DNA from 4 places in the Paenibacillus sp. VT-400 genome. Region 3 is predicted to be linked to each of the others. Evidence: riboswitches for the same ligand, from Rfam matches in the RefSeq annotation. Region 3 holds a riboswitch; each other region holds the start of a gene.
What was found. Region 3 has a riboswitch for thiamine pyrophosphate ahead of EL84_RS23990 (thiamine phosphate synthase). Riboswitches for the same ligand answer to the same signal wherever they lie in the genome.

Region 1: it holds a riboswitch for thiamine pyrophosphate, as region 3 does, so the genes downstream of both, EL84_RS10810 (ABC transporter ATP-binding protein) here and EL84_RS23990 (thiamine phosphate synthase) in region 3, are expected to answer to the same signal.
Region 2: it holds a riboswitch for thiamine pyrophosphate, as region 3 does, so the genes downstream of both, tenA (thiaminase II) here and EL84_RS23990 (thiamine phosphate synthase) in region 3, are expected to answer to the same signal.
Region 4: it holds a riboswitch for thiamine pyrophosphate, as region 3 does, so the genes downstream of both, EL84_RS10835 (ECF transporter S component) here and EL84_RS23990 (thiamine phosphate synthase) in region 3, are expected to answer to the same signal.

Annotation. Positions count from the first base shown of each region.
Region 1 covers NZ_LELF01000067.1:6,730-10,587, reverse strand. Annotated here, with positions in the region: gene EL84_RS10815 (radical SAM/SPASM domain-containing protein) at 1-676, opposite strand, end outside; TPP riboswitch at 894-996, shown strand; gene EL84_RS10810 (ABC transporter ATP-binding protein) at 1,155-1,919, shown strand; gene EL84_RS10805 (ABC transporter permease) at 1,909-2,739, shown strand; gene EL84_RS10800 (ABC transporter substrate-binding protein) at 2,907-3,858, shown strand, end outside.
Region 2 covers NZ_LELF01000067.1:2,682,488-2,686,345, forward strand. Annotated here, with positions in the region: gene EL84_RS22375 (endo-1,4-beta-xylanase) at 1-1,056, shown strand, start outside; TPP riboswitch at 1,262-1,359, shown strand; gene tenA (thiaminase II) at 1,473-2,135, shown strand; gene EL84_RS22385 (spore coat protein) at 2,338-2,634, opposite strand; gene EL84_RS22390 (hypothetical protein) at 2,645-2,845, opposite strand; gene EL84_RS22395 (zinc-dependent alcohol dehydrogenase) at 2,877-3,858, opposite strand, start outside.
Region 3 covers NZ_LELF01000067.1:3,039,143-3,043,000, forward strand. Annotated here, with positions in the region: gene thiS (sulfur carrier protein ThiS) at 1-49, opposite strand, end outside; gene thiO (glycine oxidase ThiO) at 46-1,218, opposite strand; gene EL84_RS23990 (thiamine phosphate synthase) at 1,236-1,898, opposite strand; TPP riboswitch at 2,125-2,234, opposite strand; gene EL84_RS23995 (ABC-F family ATP-binding cassette domain-containing protein) at 2,310-3,858, opposite strand, start outside.
Region 4 covers NZ_LELF01000067.1:15,266-19,123, reverse strand. Annotated here, with positions in the region: gene EL84_RS10845 (energy-coupling factor transporter transmembrane component T family protein) at 1-449, opposite strand, end outside; gene EL84_RS10840 (ABC transporter ATP-binding protein) at 424-1,995, opposite strand; gene EL84_RS10835 (ECF transporter S component) at 1,996-2,589, opposite strand; TPP riboswitch at 2,819-2,929, opposite strand; gene EL84_RS10830 (copper amine oxidase N-terminal domain-containing protein) at 3,095-3,858, shown strand, end outside.

The DNA.
Region 1 (3,858 bases), 3.0 Mb from region 3:
CTGCCTGACCGCGAAGTGCATGGCAAAAGCCTTTACCGTCATCTTCAGGTGCATCCAGACTTGGCCACTGGAACTCATGGTCCTGATTCAGGTATACATTCGGGGCAATTTTGACCCCGCTGCCTGGAACTACTTTTTCCTCAATGCGGAAATCCAGATTGAATTCACGTTCCAATACTTCAAGGGTCTCCCGATTTCGATTCATCTGAGCATTTGTGAAGTTATCCTGTGTCAGATTCCACAACCGAAATGAGATGATGACATTGTGCTTAACGGCCTCGTGTACAAAGGACAAAATATGACGCAGGTATCCGTCACGGTCTGTTGAACCTTCATGCCCATCGAAGCTGTGCAGAGAGAAATTCATCTGCCGCAGCGCTGGTTTGCCAAGCAATTTATGCTGAGTCTTGGGTAACAGTGTACCATTCGTTGTAATGTTCACCTTGAGTCCCTTTTCATGTGCGGAATCGAGCAACAGATCTATTTTGGGATGCAACAAGGGTTCGCCTTTGACATGTAGATAAATATGATTGGTGTGTGGTTTAACTTGATCCAGTATATTGTTGAAGACTTCAGGGTCAATGAATCCTTTGGCACGCTGTGTCTGCGGACAGAAGCTGCATGCCAGATTGCAGATACTCGTGATCTCAATATATACTTTTTTGAACGTTTTCAACTCGGGTCCCCATTCTGCTTCGGAGGGAGAACAATCCCGCCTGCATTTGTGATCCGGCCAATATGCGCCACCACTATTATATCGGGTTAGGGAGCCCAGGTAAATTGTTCAGTTGTTCGGGTCTGACTCCACGCTCATCTCAAGAAATCCATCATGCTGCCTCTTTACAGTTCATGTTCAAGTGATATATGCTGAACACACAACTGCATATCTTGAACTTTTGCACTAGGGGAGCCTTGCGGCTGAGACGAATATGACTATTCGGACCCTTTGAACCTGATCTGGATCATACCAGCGGAGGGAAGTGGAGCGGCCTTTTAGTAAGCGGATTTTTTTCATGTATGTGAAGATAAATTGCGGATTTAACTTACAGACCCACTCATTTCTCCGGAAATGGGTGGGTCTTTTTTGTTCCTTTTGCAGAGTATAGGATGCCGTTGTTATTCCAGCAGTCTGACATCAAGGGGGTGAGGATCAGATGAACAACCATGTAACCATTGAGAACGTTAGCTTCGCTTTTCCTGAAAAAAAGGATTCACCCGTGCTCGCCAATGTGTCGCTTCAGGTCCAACAAGGAGAATTTGTCTCGCTCATTGGCTCCAGCGGGTCAGGTAAAAGCACGCTCTTCAAGCTGCTCGCAGGCTTGCATGAGCCAACCGTTGGCACCATCGATATAGCTGATGTACCGCAAGGACAACGGCTCGGACGAATCGCCTATATGCCGCAGAAAGATCTGCTGTTATCCTGGCGTACCGTCATGGAGAACTGCATGCTGCCTGCCGAGCTTGCACCAGGCCGACAGGACTGGGACAAGTTACGGGCAAACATCCTAGCTGGGTTGGCAAGGTTCGGCCTGTCAGGTTATGAGCAGGCCTACCCGGATGAGTTATCCGGCGGCATGCGGCAGCGGGTGGCATTGCTGCGTACCTTGCTTACAGGCGGGCAGCTCATGTTACTGGATGAACCCTTCGGTGCACTCGACGCCTTAACCAAACGAGAAATGCATCGCTGGTTGTTGGAGCTGTGGGAGGACTTTGGACAAACCGTGCTGTTCATTACACATGACATTGAAGAAGCCCTGCTGTTAAGTGACCGTATCATTCTGTTAACTCCAGGGGGGCAAGGTCAGCAGTTGCGGGAGATGACGGTTCCTTTACCACGCCCAAGGCATTCGGACATGATCTACGAACTGGCTCTCGTGCAGATGAGGCAACAACTGGAGGAACAATTGCATGCAAAATGATAGAGCTGAGGTTAGCGTCTGGACGTGGTGTTCGAAGTGGCTCTCGAAATGGTTTTCCCAATATGGTTTGTTTATTATGCTCATGTTCTTATTACTGGCGATCTGGGAAGTGAGTGTGCGTATGGGTTGGGTGCCCTCCTTCATCATTCCTGCACCCAAGGCCATCATAGGCTCACTGGTTGAACATCGTCGTCTGCTGTTGACCATCCATCTGCCTGCTACCTTTATGGAGGTTATTGTTGGTTTTGGCTTGTCCATAGTGACTGGAATTACGCTGGCAACAGGCATGCATATGAATCGGTCGATTGAAAAGGCCCTATATCCCTTCATTGTAATTAGTCAGACCATCCCGCTGATCGCCTTGTCCCCCGTATTTATCTTGTGGTTTGGTTACACGTTGTGGAGCAAAGTCGCGGTGGTATTTTTAATCGCATTCTTCCCCATTGTGGTCAGTACCTACGATGGACTCCGCCAAGGCGATCCGGAGCAGCGTGAACTACTGCTCACCATGGGCGCCAACAAGTGGGATATTTTTTGCAAACTCCAGGTTCCGCTGGCACTTCCCTCTTTTTTCTCGGGGCTAAAGATGTCTGTGGTGTACTGCGTGGTTGGGGCAACGATTGGCGAATGGCTTGGTGGTAGCAAAGGTCTAGGGTACTTCAGCCGTCGTATGTCCAGCAACATGAACACGGATGCGATGTTTGCCGCCATTTTGCTGTTATCCCTGCTTGGGATCGTTTTGTTTGTACTGATTACCTGGCTGGAGAAACGGTTTAGCATACGGCGTCATCGTCATGGAGGCAAAAGAAAGGTTGGATAATACTTAGACAGAAATTAGATGTAAATACAGTAGTTACAATCTTCAAAACAAAACTTATCTTATGCACAATTTCAGCAACATCTTCAATCAGTTCATTGTCACATTGTCGTTAACATGCTGTTGCCCATTTTCTACAAATCAAAACGATGAAATGAGGAACTTCATTTATGAATAACAAAGGTATATACTCCCTGCTTCCCATCATGCTCATTAGCCTTTTCCTGATCATTAGCGGATGCAGCACCATGAATACTAGCAAAAACAAGCCAACAACAGACTCTGCAACTAATGTACAGCAAACAGATCCGTCTGCAACCGAACCAGCATCAGACACCAAAGATAAACTGTCTATCATGCTCGACTGGTACCCGAATGCAGTACACTCCTTCATCTATGTGGCTCAGGAAAAAGGATACTTTGCAGACCAAGGTCTGGATCTCGATATTCAGATGCCTGCGGATACCAATGATTCGCTCAAACTTGTTGCTGCCGGAAAAATTGATCTGGCCCTAAGTTATCAGCCCCAAATCTTGCTCGCGCGTGGCGAGAACATTCCTGTACGTTCCATTGCTGCTGTTGTTCGGCACCCGCTTGTGCATCTGTTGACCGAAGCGAATGGCAACGTAAGTTCACCCAAAGATCTTGAAGAAAAGACTGTTGGTTATTCCTCCATTCCTCTGTACGAAGCGATGGTACGCACGATGATTAGCAAGGATGGCGGCAATCCCGACAACATGAATCTGGTTGACGTTGGGTTCGATCTGATTCCTTCGCTGGCTTCCGGACAGGCGGATGCAATTATGGGTGGTTTCATTAACCATGAACAATTGATTTTGGAGAAAGAAGGATATGCCATGAAATCAATTAACCCCACCGATTATGGCGTGCCTGATTATTATGAATTGGTCCTGACTGCGAGTGAAGCTGGCATTAAAGCGAAAAGAGACCAACTTACCCGGTTCGTCAAAGCGGTCCAGGAAGGACAAAAATATGTGACTGAGCATCCAAAAGAAGCCTTGAATATTCTGCTCGCTCATGAGAATGAAACATCACCGCTTGACCCGGAGATCGAAACCAAAAGCCTGGCTATTTTACTGCCACTCATGAATGAAGAAGGCC
Region 2 (3,858 bases), 360 kb from region 3:
TCACAAGATCCGCTCTGGAACAAAGCGGTGTCCACTCCACTGAAGGGTGACTCTTCGGAATCAGCCAGTTTCCGCACCTTATGGGATCATAGTAATCTGTATATCCTTGTGGATGTTCAGGATGCAAAGGCAGACGTGAATGACAAAGTAGATATCTTTGTCGATCTCAATAATGGCAAGACTACCTCATATGAAGCAGATGACCGACATGTAATCATTAAGCGGTCGGGCAAAGCTGAGGGCGCGGTGCAGCGTTCGTATCGTGTACGCGAGACAAACGCCGGATATCAGGTTGAATTGTCTATTCCATGGGGTGGTATACAAGTCGGATCAGAATATGAAGCCGGCTTGGATATCCGTGTGACTGATGGCGGTTCAAGTGGGACACAACCTTATAATCCACTGTACTGGAATGATCGAACACAATCTCAGGAACAAGATACAAGCAAATACGGCGTGATTCAACTCACCCCTATGCCCAAATCTGCACAAGCTGTGCAAGGGATTGTTCAGATTGATGGGAAGAAAGACGCCCTATGGAATAAGGCTGTACCATTTGAAGTAAAACGGTTGAATGAGACCAAAGGTGCAGAGGCAGTGGCTCGCGCAATGTGGTCAGGTGAGTATCTATACCTGCTGATCGACGTCACTGATCCAAACATCATTACAGACAGCATCAACCCATGGGATCAGGATTCGGTTGAGATTTTCCTGGACGAGAATCACCAGCGCACACCGTATTTTCAATATGATGATGCCCAGTTCAGAATCAGTGCAGACAATGTAGGAACCTTTGCAGGCGGTGCCTCACCCGGACGCCTTGTAAGTGCTGTGAAGAAAACGAATAAAGGATACCTCGTAGAAGCCAGAATTCATTTACAATCATTGACGCCCAAAACAGGAAATGTTCTCGGCTTCGAGCTTCAAATTAACGACAACCAGGGCGGAGGTAAGCAGAGCGTAGCTAAATGGAATGATACGACCAATGAGAGCTGGAGAAACACTTCCCAGTACGGAATACTCACTTTTGTCGGAAAGAACAAACTCGGGCATTAAACAATCGGCAGTAGTTGCAAGAATAGAAACCATCATAACAGTGGCTAAAACTCAACCATTGTTGTGATGGTTTTCATCGTTTACATACGTCACTCAAGCTGATGAGGGCGATACAATCTGCCTTGACTATATTTAACAGCCCTTGATATACTAAATGGATGTTATTTTTTCTTTTATGCGGATAAGAAAGTAATCAACTACATACAACCGTTTGCGAGGGAGCCTTAACCGGCTGAGAGGGTGTTAAACCGACCTTACCTGATTTGGATAATTCCAACGTAGGGATGCAACGATGAAACGCTGTACTTGGGTAGCTCATGCGAACCCCCTTGTTTTAGTGTATTTGTCTGCGAAACATCCTATGGATGTTTCGTTTTTTTGTTTTTAAATACGTACATTATGAATTGGAGGAACACATGTTGACTATTTCAGAGAGACTATATCAGGCAGCACAGCCTGTGTGGAAGGAATGTCTTGAGCATCCCTTTGTTAAAGGAATCGGAGATGGTTCCTTAACGGTTGAACAATTTCGTTATTATTTGCTGCAAGACTACTTGTACCTGTTCGATTATGCCCGTGTATTTGCACTAGGTATCATCAAGTCGCACGACCCGAAATTGATGCAGTTTTTTAGTAAAAACGTAGATAACATCCTAAATGGTGAAATGAAAATTCATCGTTCTTATATGGAGCGATTAGGAATTACAGAGGATCATGTTTTCCAGGTAAAACCTGCACTGAAAAATGCAGCCTATACTAACTATATGCTCTCTGTTTCCCATGCCGGTGGCATAGCAGAAGTACTTGTATCCATTCTGGCCTGCTCATGGAGCTATGCAGAGATTGGTCAAGTCCTTGCCCAAAAGCCAGGCGCAGCTGATCATCCTTTTTACGGAGAGTGGATCACAGGATATGCTTCCTCTGAATACAACAACAACAATCACTCCCTAGTGACGTTAACGGATAAGCTATTAGAAGGCTGTAGCGAGGGAACGTACCAACGGATGGAAGATATTTTCGTGATGTGCAGTCGCTTTGAACTTGATTTTTGGGAGATGTCATGGAGGCTGGAGCCTTAAGTTCACTGTAGTCAATTAAAGTTGAGAGCAGCGTCCATAAAACAGTCTCAGGATGGAAATTAAGTAAAGGAACGCTTGTATAAGCGTGTTTCGTGATGATACCGAAAAAAGGGCGGAGTGTATCCGCCTTTTATTATTGTTGAAATTCTTGACATAGGAACATTTTGTTCTCTGAAGTCTCTGGCTAAAATCAAAAAGGGTGTCAGGACGGAATGTTCATAGCAGTCTGAATGTTTTTCAGATCGAGCTGAATTTGCTCTGCAATATGGTAAGGGTGGTATAAGCCATGCTGCACCATGTAATTTGATATCTTTTCATGAGAGTCTATCGCTTCATCGAGCTGTTTCATCAAAATTTGTTTGATTTCGGGGGTGGCACATTCGGTCACAGCCATGGCGTAGTTTCTGACACTGCTCTTGGCGTTCATCAAAAAATCCATTGCGATTACGTCATCGGTCAACGTATTAAGACCAGTCATATGTTCTAATATTGGGTTCATTTTTTATCTCCTATACAGTCGCTTTAGACAGCACTTCACCGAGCTCCTGAAGTTGCTGTTGTGATAATATCGCATCTTGTTGCAAAATTTGCTTGAGCTCCGGGTCGGTTACCAGAGCTTGCATGGTCTTGGATTTAGTCATACAAACCGTCTTGAACGCAGCTATTTCATGCACCTCGAGCATCTCATGCAAAGCGTAAGTGGAATCCATTCAGATTGTCCTCCCATGTATCTATTCATATTTAAGGCTTTAAGATGACTTTAATGCAATCGTCCGTTTTTGTATCGAACACTTCATAGCCCCGTTTGGCCTCGCTGAGCGGAATGACGTGCGTAACAATGTCGCCAGGGTCCACTTTGCCAGACGTAACCAACTCGTACATGTATGGCATGTAGTGAATGACCGGAGCTTGTCCGGAACGGATATTCACGTTTCGCTGCATGATATCACCGAGCGGGAATCCGTTATAACGTCCGCCGTATACCCCAGTGACTTGAATGGTGCCACCTTTGCGAACAGCCTGAGATGCAATGATAAATGCGCTCATGGTGCCGCCTTGCAGTTTCATACCGCTGGCTAGAAATTCAAGATCGCTCATCTTGCCGTCCATTCCTACCGCATCAATGACAACATCGGCGCCGCCTTTGGTCATTTCCTTGAGAGTGTTCCCAATATTCTTATCCTGTTCGAAGTTTACTATTTCCACATGGTTTGTTCGCTTCGCATGCTTTAAGCGGTAATCGACATAGTCGACGGCTATGACCCGCTTAGCTCCTTTCAGCCAGCAGAACTTCTGGGCCAGGAGTCCGACCGGGCCGCAGCCGAGCACAATGACCGTATCTCCATTTTTAACGCCGGCGTTATCTACGCTCCAGAATGCCGTCGTCATGGCATCGGCGATCAAGCTTAGCTTTTCGTCCGGTTGTTCGCAGTTTTCAGGGATCTTAAAGTGGGTAAAATTAGCAAATGGGACCCGTAAATACTCCGCTTGCCCGCCGGGATATCCACCGGTCGTTCCAGAGTAGCCGAAATATGCGCCCATATCCCCGTGCTCGTTGGAATTGTCACATTGGCTTTCCAGCTGATTTTTGCAAAAAAAGCATTCTCCGCATGCGATGTTAAACGGGATGATTACGCGGTCGCCTTTTTTTACCTTGGTCACGCCAGGGCCCACTTCTTCTACGATCCCCATCGGCTCATGTCCGATGACATAGTTTTCCTGA
Region 3 (3,858 bases):
TCAATCTGTCTTCAATCTCCATCCGTTGACCATTAACGATGATATTCACTGCACCACTCCCTTTCTGTTCAATCGCTCAGGGCTCAGCGCCTCAATTCCGAGCTCTTCTGAGCTTTTGCCCGCGAGCAATTCAGCGATTAGTCTGCCTGTTATCGCACTGAGCAAAATACCGTTACGGTAATGTCCAAAGGCGGCAAACAGCCCGGGAACACTTTCGCAAGCACCTATATAAGGCAGACCATCCGGAGTTGTCGGCCTTACGCCTGCCCACGCCCGCAAAAATTGTGCTTCTTTCATCCCAGGCACCCAGTGGGTAGCCGCTGTTAGCAGCTTCTGAACACCCTGTACAGAAACGTTTAAATCCGTTCTGCCTGGCAGACTGGTTGCCCCGAGCCAAACCTCTCCATTGGCTTTGGGAACAATATAGATATCCTCTGCATACACCGTTCTGTCAGGTCTGTACCCTGCATGTTCATCTGAGAACTGAACGGCGGATATTTCACCTTTTACCGACCACACAGGCAAGCTCAGATTCACATGTCTCATCAACTCTTCACTCTGTAATCCAGCCGCTATAATGACATGTTTGCATTTCATCTCACCGATCGATGTGGTGATCCCCTGCACGCCGTGTTCGTTTGCTTGCACACGTATATCCTGTATGCCCTCCATAACCCGTGCTCCCAATGCTTGAGCGGATTCAGCATATGCCTTCGTTAGATGGACAGGAAGAATCTCACTCTCGTAAGGTCTGTAGTAGGCTCCATACGTATCTCTGTTAAGCCATGATGCCTCCTGTTGCACAACGGAACGGTCCCACCACACCTCATCAGCAGAAGCAGACAACGCAGACTTCCGATTGTCCTTATAACTACTTAATTCACTGTATGAACGAAAAGGAGTTAGGAATCCCTGGCGTTGCAGACCAGTCTCTACCTCACTGAGTGTAGCCATTAGCACCTGTTGCTCGATAAGTAACTGCCTGCTCTGCCTGGCAAGCTTAGCCATCAAAGGATGAGCAAAATCCTCACTGTCTGCTGCCAGCATCCCAGCCGCTGCGCAAGAAGTCCCTCCTGCAATCGCCGAACGCTCCAGTAACAGCACATCCTGTCCACGGGAAGCAAGCTCATACGCAATGGCACATCCAACAACGCCTCCGCCTACAATAATCGTTTCTGCATAAATCTTATCCGGTCTATCAGTAATGATCTTTTTCATCCTCTCATCTCCTTGATTCAGCGGCTCAAACTTTCTGTAGCAACGATAGCCTGCTTTAATAATGCAGCAGCCCGATCCGGGGAATCGCTCGCCCATACATTCGAGATCACAGCGACTCCCTGTGCGCCTGCAGAGCGAATAGCGTGAATGTTTCCCGGTTCGATGCCCCCAATCGCCATGACAGGAATGGAGACACCAGAGCACACTTCAGCCAGAGCATATAATCCTCTTGGTTCAAGATCAGGCTTACTGTTGGTTGAGTAGACATGCCCGAAGAAAAGGTAATCGGCTCCCCGTTCTTCAGCGATTTTTGCCTCATCGATTGAATGAACAGATACACCCAGACGAATTCGCTGGACATTGCTTATAACAGCAGGGTTGTAGTTACGTATAGCCTCTTGCCCCCAATGTACACCGCCATAGATGTCATTCTGTGGTGGCAGTTCTGAACCATTGATAACGATGCGACAAGACGGAACGCCAACACCACGCAGACTTTCAGCCCAACCGATCTTTTGTTGCCACGAGAGTTGTTTCTCTCGTATATGGATGTAGTCCACCCATGGCCAAACGTCCTTTGCAGCTTTTACAAAAGATGCTTGATTCCCTACACCCGTAGATACAACATGCAGTTCAAATGATCCGTGTACACGTTCATGAGAAATTACCGTACTTTTCATCTCCTTCCATGCGTGAATGCTATGAAAACACAAAAAAGCCACTCCCGTAGGGGAGTGGCTGCGTATTAATTATAGGACCAGATGACTGACTGATACATACAGTTCATTTCGTGCAATAAAGCTATAGACCTTATAGCCATAACGTTATACACGCAACTGCATGTTTCAATTCGTTAAGCAGACGGTTGAAATCCTTCCGAATTGCCGTTTGCTCACGTCATTCACTGAAACGCGCTCGCCACTTCCCTACGCTGGTATGATCCAGATCAGGTGCAAAGGGTCCGGAATCGCATTCTTCCATCTCAGCCACATCGTGCGGCCCCCCTAGTGTTCATATGAAGTTGTAGCCTATGTTACCATAGACGGATTTTTTTGTCACCGTCATTTCTGTTAAACATTGTCTTGAATCTTCTAGTTTTTCTCAGACCATTCTTCGACATTCCATGTTTTGGTGACCCAACCCTCGTAAAAATCAGGTTCATGAGATACCAGTAACACCGTTCCCTTGAATTCTTGCAAAGCACGTTGCAACTCCGCTTTCGCTGTGACATCCAGATGGTTTGTCGGCTCATCGAATAGAATCCAGTTGCTTTCACGCATCAAGAGTTTGCATAAACGAACCTTGGCTTGTTCTCCACCACTCAGCATGTTAAGCGGACGGGTAATATGCTCATTTTTCAACCCACAGCGAGCGAGATGACCCCGGACCTCATTCTGGGTCAAATGTGAAAACTCATTCCAGACATCCTCAATCGGCGTGATATTTCCAGCACGAACTTCCTGCTCAAAATAGGCCGTTTCGAGATAATCTCCCAAAAAGGTCTTTCCACTGAGTGGAGATATTTTGCCCAAGATGGTTTTCAGCAGCGTCGATTTACCCACACCATTACAACCTACGATGGCAATTTTCTCACCACGTTCAATTGTCATTGTCATCTTAGGCAGCAAAGGATACGTATATCCAATTTCAAAATCAATGCCCTCAAAGACCGTTTTGCTACTCGCACGGGCATCCTTGAATTTGAACGTTGGTTTGGCCGCTTCATCTGGACGATCAATACGTTCAATTCTGTCCAGCTGTTTCTCCCGGCTCTTCGCTCGACCCGAAGTTGAAGCACGTGCCTTATTACGCTGAATGAAATCTTCTTGCTTCTTGATGTACTCTTGCTGTTTCTCGTATGCATCAATATGCTGGGCTTTATTCATATCAGCCATCTCAAGGAACTTGTTATAGTTCGCTGCATATCTCGTTAATTTGGCAAATTCCAAATGATAAATGACATTTACGACTTCATTCATGAATTCCGTGTCATGGGAAATTAAGAGGAACGCATGAGGGTAGTCCTTCAGGTAACGTGACAACCATTCAATGTGCTCTACATCCAGGTAGTTGGTCGGCTCATCCAGCAAAAGGGCTGTAGGCTTCTCAAGCAGAAGCTTGGCAAGAAGCACCTTTGTACGTTGTCCACCACTTAGAGCTGCGACATCCCGATCAAGACCAATTGCGGACAAACCAAGTCCATTGGCCATCTCTTCCACTTTTACGTCAATCAGATAAAAGTCGCCCTGTTCCAGTTGTTCCTGAATATCGCCCATCTCTTCCAGCAACTGCTCTAGCTTATCTGGATCTGCATCTGCCATCTGGTCCGTTATATTCATCATTTCTTTTTCTAATTCAAGCAACGGAAGGAAAGCATCTTTAAGAACGTCACGAATGGTTTTGCCTGGGGTAAGCTTCGTGTGCTGATCCAGATATCCATAACGGACCTTAGGTGTCCATTCCACTTTTCCACTATCTTTAAGCAATTTACCGGTAAGGATGTTCATTAATGTGGATTTACCCACACCATTGGCACCAACAAGTCCTACGCGCTCTCCCGCAAGTAAACGAAACGATACATTTTTAAATAACGTGCGATCTCCAAAATTGTGACTTACGTTCTCTACTGACAATAAACTC
Region 4 (3,858 bases), 3.0 Mb from region 3:
AGAAAGCTATAGGCATATTTTGCGGGAAGCTTCCACTGCTGCATCAGGGAATAAAACAGCCTTACCGGCTTCGTTGTCAGTCCAAACAGCAAGCCAGCCGCTGCCATGCTCAACGAGCGAAAACCCAAGTGTAGACCTCGATAGAAACTCTCTTCGGTTATGTGGATCAATCCCCACTTATACCATGTGGTCTCGCCCTTACCAAACATCATCATGCCTGTAGACGTGGAGATAAACACCAGAATGAATGGTGATGCGTACAGCATCAATCTGTACCACGGATGACCTGTCCAGCACAGTAACAGCATCATCGCCAACGCAACGTTGGCCATTACATTCAGATTGTGAATGAGGATAACGATGACAAACATCATCGTCAGAATGATCATCTTTAATCCCGGGTTGACGTTATGAAGCCAGGTTTCACGGTGAGGAAACGACAGTTGCATCAGTTAACCTCCCCTCATCTACCGTCCAGATTCGGGTGCAATATCTTTTTACAATTTCACGATCATGGGTAACCATAACAATAGCTGTTCCCTCTCTCCGCAATTGCTCCAGTTGTGCTAACATGGCAAACGTATTGCGGGCATCCTGTCCAAAAGTAGGTTCATCCAACAGCAGTATTCGCTGCTCTCTCACCAGTGCAGAGGCAACGCTTAAGCGTCGTTTCTGCCCCATCGATAATTGGTAGGGATGACGCTCGGACAGGTCGATTAGTCCAAATTGATTCAACATATGATCAGTCCTGACAAGTCTTTCTTCCGTTGTATGCCTGCCCCCCAGCAATGAGAATTCCACTTCTTCCGCGACCGTGTTGGTCACAAATTGAAACTCCGGGTTCTGAAATACAAACGCAATTCGATCTGCAAGCTGCTCCGTTTTGCCAGAAGGCTGACCTTCCACCTCATAATGACCTGTTGTTTTCAGGATATTCATCAGAGATAACAACAATGAACTCTTGCCAGCTCCATTAGTTCCGACAATACCAATCCAATCCCCATGCCATACTTTGGCCTGTTCTACCTGAATGAAGGGTGTTTTCCCACGCCATCCGGTGAACTGCTGCAAGTCCAGTGCAGGCTGATAGCCGGGTGATACAGGTGATAAGGATGAGACGTGAGAGATGAGGGATATACCCGGTGTATCGGATAAGCCAGAAAATTGCTGTGCTTCCAAACTTGAGATGCCGTGGTCCACACACACTTGAAGCTCTCCAGAAGTACTTCCCTCTTCTTCCTTAGCTGCCTGCTCGTGCTCATCCCACACACCCGGATACCAGATTCCATAAGCCTTCAGCTTGCCCCGTTCATCTGTAAATACCTGCTGTGCTGGCCCATCCGCCACAATCTTTCCTTCAGGTGATAACACAATGATGCGGTCGACCATATCCACAATCTTGTTTATTTTGTGTTCAACGATGATTATCGTTTTGTCACTGGCGATCCGTTTGACGGTATCCCATACCTGGGAAGTCCCCTCATCATCCAGCAGTGCAGTGGGTTCATCCAAAAAAAATACCTCCGGGTCCATGGCAAGCATCGAAGCAATCGCAAGACGCTGCTTCATCCCCTGAGACATGGACTGGATCAATACACGATTCTGTTCAAAGGATAACCCCACTTGTTTCAGATAATATTCAATCAGAGCAGGCATCTCTTCACGCGGAATATTTCGGTTTTCCAGAACAAATGCGATCTCTTCATCCGTAAAGGACATACAGAACTGGGTATCCGGATCTTGAAAGACCACTCCTGCTTTGGCGGGAACCTGAATATCATCACATTTCATCGGAATCTCAACCGAACGTGGAATTAAACCGCTCAAAATTTGCAATAACGTCGATTTACCGGAGCCACTCGGGCCAAGCAACAGCACTTTCTCTCCTTGACGCACAGAAAGAGACAAGCCTTGAAATACCAAGGCTTTCTCTCCTGGGAACTTGCATCTTAGATTGGTGACACTTACCGCTTGCGAATTCCCTTCCCCGTTCATCTAATCCAGTGCCTCATAATCTTGTTTGGATACCGGTCTGAGTGAACGCGTTACACCGGTTAGTTCCAATGCTTTGGCAAGATAATAAGCAAACACTCCAGCAATCAGAATACTTCCAATGAAGCGGAATCCGATAAATAGCGTATAATTCCACGCCGAGAGTGAATCAATATACCCGTACTGATAATCCAGCAAAAGCGAAGCCGCTGCAGCTCCTATGGCTGCAAGACAGGTGACAAACAGATTGGTTTTACGATACAAAAATGCGGCGAAGAATATCTCGGCTCCCAATCCTTGCAACAGACCGTATACAAGTGTGGACATGCCCCATTCACTACCCAGAAAAGCACTTACCGTTGAAGCCGCAACTTCGGCAAGAATAGCCACACCTGGTTTACGAATGATAACAAAAGCAAACGTGCCCGCCATAAACCACATGCCGTAGATCATCTGCTCCGCATGAACGCCAAATGGTTTCATCAAGTCATATGTAGGTCCCCATATCTTGTAAATCACCCCAAACACTACTGCGATCACGATGGTTACCAGAATATCCGTTAGTTTCAATCGCTTGTTGCCTGCTGTTGTTGCCATGTTCTCTACGTCCTTCCTTTGTTCCCTGTGGGGGTTGTAAAAATAAACGAAAAAGCCTCCCCGGTTCCGGGCAGGCCTCACGCACAGTGGACAATCTTCACAATGATGTATTGGATGGATGTCGAAAATACGGAATATTAACCAGCACCCCTCCGCCCTGGCAGATACACCACCACAGTTCAAAGAGGTCTGTTGTTCATCCACGTTCATTCCCACAATTCACCCTTACATATCGCAAATCCATGTTCTCTACGCTGGCATTACCCAGATCAGATGTACGGTCAGCAGCACAAGGCCACTCTCTCAGCCCAACTTCATTGAGCTCCCGGTTCACTTATTTCATTGCTTCTAATGTACATCAGATGGGTATTTGTGGCAATCCCTAGAAAAATCATCATGCTTCATCTGGGGTAACAGGGGAACGTATCTGATGGTTCACTTTCCATAATATGAAACATTTAGGTTATGTAGTCCGTCTTAAACATTAGAAGGGAGATTGATAGTGATGAAAGATTACAATTCTGTTTGGCAGCTTAAAACATGGAAAATGGTCCTTGCCGCTTCGATACTCACCGCAGGCACGGCACCTGCCTTACTCTCATCCACTGTGGCGGAAGCCGCAACAACTAAACCTAAACCGACAACTTATATTAACAATGTTCAAGCTCAATATGATGTTGTCATACGGCAGGGTATTACGTACGTGGCATTGACGGAGCTTCAATTCCTCGGCAACTATACGTTTGGTTACAATAACAAAACAAAAGAGATCAGCATTAGCACAGGCAGCGATAAGTATGTCCTTACACCTAACAGCAAAACAATGAAGAAAAACGGTCAGAATGCGACATTATCCTCAGCGCCGATTCTGGTGAATGGTAAAGCGATGCTTCCGCTCCGTGCCATCGGTGAAGCTTTTGGTGCCAAGGTGCAGTGGAACCAGAAGGCCAAGGAAGCCTACATTTACACTACCGATGCTACGATTGTAAAAGAATATAACAGTTCCGATCTGACTGTGGCGCGTGAAGCCGCACTGCATCTGCCACGCTTCTCTGAACTGGGACAAGCACGTCTGGACATTCGCAATCCTTTGGGTCCGGTGGATTCATCCATTGAATACATCTTTGAGCAAGGTAAAAAAGATCGTTTCTTCGTTGTTGAGGATAACGATCTGATCAGTTATTATATCCTTAAAAATGGAAGTGCACTGTTACAATGGCAGGCTAACATCAGCAAAAATGCCGGAACCATCGGTGACCTGTTCTTTAT